DNA from 2 places in the Priestia sp. YIM B13489 genome. Region 1 is predicted to be linked to the other one. Evidence: predicted binding sites of a transcription regulator. Region 1 holds the regulator's gene; the other holds the start of a gene.
What was found. Region 1 encodes NrdR, which represses ribonucleotide reductase genes. Its sites were predicted from a motif close to AACACNATATATNGTGTT; they were not measured.

Region 1 (2,482 bases):
ACATCACTTCTTCGATCATTTGCAAATCTGCTTTTGAAGGCTCTGCTCCCCCGGAAAACTCGATCAAAAGCTGTCGAGGAGAAGTCACTTCAAGCTGTTGAATGAGCTGCTCTTCCTTTGTCTGCGGCTGCTTTTCCTGCATGGTACGAAGCATAGGCGGCTGAATTTGTTCGCTTAGATTTGGAAGTGCTTCTCCATTTTCAAATTGGTAAAAGGACTGTGCTGCTTTTCTAAGCAATTCAATATCAACTTGATCGTTCTCATTTAGCGAATCGAGCACCACATTTTTCATTTGAAGAGGATCGATACCGTATAAAAAGGCTAGCTTTTCAATCGCTTGTTTTACTTTAGATGTAATAGACCTTTTCGAAATCATTGAATCTGTTAGACCTGCTAAAAATAAATCAAAATCAAAGGAATCCGGGCTCATCTCAATAGAAGCGCGTTTGGAGGAATCCACAAAGTCCGTTTGAGCATCAGGAGAAAATACATCCTTGCTTTCAGACTGAAAACTTGGAGCCAGCTCCGTTGCTTTAACTGATTTAAATACATCGTTAAATGAATGCGTCACATCTTTGAACAATTGCTCATCGACGAGTGAATCTGAAAAATAATTTTTTACTTTTTGAAAGATAGATTTTCCGAGTCGGTTATATAAATATACATTTAACACGCCGTCGTTAAAAAACTGATGGGGCGTCAGAGGAGGAATGAGCTCATAAATGAACACACGAACATCATCTTCTTCCTTAATATATGTTTTTAACAAACCAATGCCTTCTAATTTTAACCGCTCATGGTAAATAGCTTTCAAATTAATTTGCATCATTGACATTAGATGATGATGCGTAGACTCTTTCCCCCATAAACGATCTTGTTCCAGCTCGCTCCATAACGTCATATACAGACCAAAGCACGTTGTACCCACCAACGGCTGATAGAGCATGGTTAAAATCTTTCGGTCGTATTCCTGCAGTATGCCGTTCGAACGAACAACATAACGATCGACCGGTATCATTTCTTTCCAATGTTGTTCTTTCATGTCGTTCCCTACCTACTTTTAAAGTAATAGAAATGACAAAAAAAGAGCCTAAAGAATACTTCAATAGCTCTTTTACAGTCGTTCCTTCTTAATTAAATCTTTTAATTCATCAATAAATACATTGATGTCTTTAAATTGTCGGTATACAGAAGCAAATCGAACATAAGAGACTTCATCGATAGCAGCTAATCGCTCCATCACCATTTCTCCTACAACATCTGACTGCACCTCTGATGTACCCTGACTGCGCAGCTCTGTTTCAATATCGTGTACCGTATCTTCTAATTGTTTTAAGCTTACTTGGCGTTTTTCACACGCCTTAATTAACCCTCGAAGGATTTTGTCTTTGCTGAACTCTTCTCTCGCTCCATCTTTTTTTACAACAATTAACGGAAGTTCTTCTACTTTCTCAAAAGTTGTAAAACGATAGTGACACTCTTCGCATTCACGTCTTCTACGAATAGAGCGGCCTTCTTCTACAGGGCGCGAGTCCAGCACTCTCGTTCCATTGTAATGACAGGATGGGCACTTCATATTCTCAGCTCCAATAATAAACCTTGTTTTTCTTTTTATTTTCTCTTATATAAGTTAATTTCCATCTATGTTAGCCGGCTATTCGCCATTTATTATGATTTTTATCATCATTTCCTTTAACAAACACGATGCTGTATTAAAGGATTTGCTTTATTCCATCTTATAGAAAACAAGGCTTGAATACAAGTAAAGGAAAAGGAATTTCCCCATTTTATTTCCTGAAATTCAAAAATGATAAGGAACTTACGAAGAAAGAGGAATGAGTTTTTGATCAAAGCTCTTATAAAGCGTACGTACAAGTTCTTTACTAAAACCAAAATCAACCGGCACCACTTTTGATTCTGTTGTAGCAGAAAAATCGATAGCGGTTTCAAGAGGACGTACGTTAATAATGGTAATCACAACAAAAGCTTTTCTTCCTTTTACAACGTTTAAGCTAATCTCTCCTCGCTCTTCATATGCAGCAAGTATCTCTATCCCTTGCATGTGCTTCAACATTTCATGAACTTGCTTAAATGCATTCCCAGCTGTTGTTTTGTAATAATGCGTTTTTAGAGTCGGATCTGAATGGTAATCGCTTGTTTCCACATGATTAGAAAATAAAGATTTAACTGCTTGTACTACCCCCATGTTGTTATCCCCTTTGTTTTTGCGTATTAAAAATTTATATACTAAAAAGAGGTGTGTAATACACCTCTTAACTTACGTAATCAATCGACACTATTAAAGTGCATTCGCTTTAGTTTGTTTTACCTGAACAGGACCCATTCCACGTGGCAATTCAATTGTTTCACGTGTCTGTGCACTTAGAGCATCTGCAATATAATCTGCTGCGATTGTAGGATCTAAATGACCACAAGTATAAACATCGATACTTGCATAACCATGCTCTGGGAAGCTGTGAAT
Region 2 (2,482 bases), 780 kb from region 1:
AGTACGATACGTACGAACTTTGTTTCCTTGTTTTGCCCATTCGCGCACGTCGCCTACTTCGTGCCAGTTTTCATTGTAGTTAGCCATTTCTTCTTTTGAATAGCTTTCTACGTCTGGGAAGCGAAGTTCGTATTCTCCGTCGTTTTCAACAGCATCCATAAAATCTTTTGTTAAGCATACAGAAATGTTTGCTCCTGTTAAAAACTCTGAGTTATGAACGCTGTACGTTCCGCCTGTTTGCAGCTTTTCTTCTGCATCTTTGATGATTTTTTCACTGAACCCACCAAGACCAGGAATTTGTTTATAGTTAATGATTCCTTGGTACATCGCTTCTTCAGACTCTGTTAGCGGCGTGAACTTCAATTTATCTTGCGCATGTTTTTTAATCATTTCGTCATTTGTGTTTTCAATTAAGAAACGTAAAATGCGAGGGTTTTGCATTTTAGAAATAATAAATTCTACAATGTCAGGATGCCAGTCGGCAAGCATGATCATTTGGGCCCCACGACGTGACCCACCTTGCTCAACAAGATGCGTCAGTTTAGCAATATCATCTAACCATGAAACCGAACCAGATGATTTACCGTTTACACCGCGAGCCAGCGTGTTGCGCGGACGAAGAGTTGAACCATTCGTTCCAACACCGCCTCCACGGCTCATGATTTCCATTACTTGTTTGCGGTGTTCTGAAATACCTTCACGTGAATCTTTTACATAAGGCATTACATAACAGTTGAAGTACGTTACGTCCGTATCAGCACCTGCACCGTAAAGAACGCGGCCAGCTGGTACAAAGTTTAGCTGAACAAGCTCTTGATAGAACTTTTCAAACCACTCTTTGCGCTTTTCTTCTGTTTTTTCCACAGAAGCTAAGCCTGTTGCATTACGTTTTGCAATTTGCTCGTAGAAGACTTCTAGAGGTTTTTCAATGACATCTAAAGAACGAGTGATTAATCCGTTTTCTGCTTCTTCAGGCGATAAAGCTCCTCTAAACTCATCTTCTACCTTGACAACAGCGGTTTTTTGCTCAAAATTAATGCTTTCCACATAGCCAAGTCCTCGTGCTGGAAATTTTGGATCTTCCTTTACAGTTAGAACAACAAAATCTCCTTCTGATAACGTTAATTTTTCCGTATCTTTAAACGCATAGCGGTCTAACATTACCAATCTTGAAACACCTTTATGAGTCAACTTCATATCCGGTGTAATCGGATGTACTTGCGGAAAGCGTTCAATATCTGAATTGAGCTTTTCAACATTCATATTCACTTTTTGATTTAACAAAACAGTCATTCTCACAACTCCTTACCTATCGAACATCTATAAATTTATTAACTCTATTTCCTTTTAAAGGAAATAGAGTTTTTCAATCAACTATCAATAACTTACCACACGGCTTGGACGAATTCAATATATAGTATTTGACACTTCTCCAAACATCTACATATAGAAGGGTGTCAAGTGAAATATTTTTTTTTTCGTAAAAAAAGTGTTTGACTTTTCTTCCCTATGTATTCTATTAGCCAAGCATTGTTTCTAAAAATTCCACTAAAAAGTGCAACTTATAAGAAGTTGCACTTTTATCTATTTCCCATGGGCATCCGTTTAGCGCTTAAAGTTCCATTCATCCGATCCGTACTTTGTGCGCGCTAGTTCTTCTACATATGCTTCCTCTTCTTCAGACAGTGTATACGGTTCTAAATCGATATCAAGAGCAGAAGCAAATCCTTTATAAAACGCTTCTTTTGCTTCTTCAATAGAGATTTTGCGGCCCGCAATTGCATTAATGGCTACCGCTTTAGAACGAAATGCGCGCTGCATTCTTTCTTTCACGCGATCATTTGGATAATTAAACACGCTGAATAATTTATCTTCATCAATCTCTAACAGAATAGAGCCGTGCTGTAGAATAACTCCTTTTTGTCTAGTTTGGGCACTTCCAGCAATCTTGCGGCCCTCTACAACTAGTTCATACCAAGAAGGAGCATCAAAGCACACGGACGAACGAGGGTTTTTTAAGCTATTTTTTTCTTCTTCTGAACGAGGAATAGCAAAATAAGCCTCGAGCCCTAACGAACGAAATCCTTCCAGTAAACCTTCAGAGATTACGCGATATGCCTCTGTAACTGTCTTGGGCATGTTAGGATACTCTTCAGATACAATTACGCTGTAAGTAAGCTCTTCATCGTGAAGCACGCCCCTGCCGCCCGTTGGACGTCTTACAAAGCCTAGCCCTAATTCTTTTACTTTATCAAAGTTAATTTCTTTTTCAGCTTTTTGAAAATAACCGATTGACAGCGTTGGAGGGTTCCATCCGTAAAAACGAATCGTAGGTGGAATTTCTCCTTTACTATGCCATTCTAATAACGCTTCATCTAACGCCATATTGTAATAAGGCGAACGGTTGTTGGAATCAATAAATCTCCACTTTGCTTTCATCTACCTCATCCTCAGCTATATGTAATATAAAAAATAAATCCGT

Region 2: the regulator NrdR is predicted to act here: its motif matches at 1,405-1,422, upstream of ACFX4W_RS11825 (vitamin B12-dependent ribonucleotide reductase).

The regions. Positions count from the first base shown of each region.
Region 1 is NZ_JBHZOQ010000053.1:388,044-390,525, forward strand. It holds gene ACFX4W_RS07960 (replication initiation and membrane attachment family protein) at 1-1,042, opposite strand, end outside; gene nrdR (transcriptional regulator NrdR) at 1,115-1,576, opposite strand; gene ACFX4W_RS07970 (hypothetical protein) at 1,820-2,206, opposite strand; gene speD (adenosylmethionine decarboxylase) at 2,300-2,482, opposite strand, start outside.
Region 2 is NZ_JBHZOQ010000053.1:1,167,494-1,169,975, forward strand. It holds gene ACFX4W_RS11825 (vitamin B12-dependent ribonucleotide reductase) at 1-1,293, opposite strand, end outside; gene ACFX4W_RS11830 (lipoate--protein ligase family protein) at 1,606-2,439, opposite strand.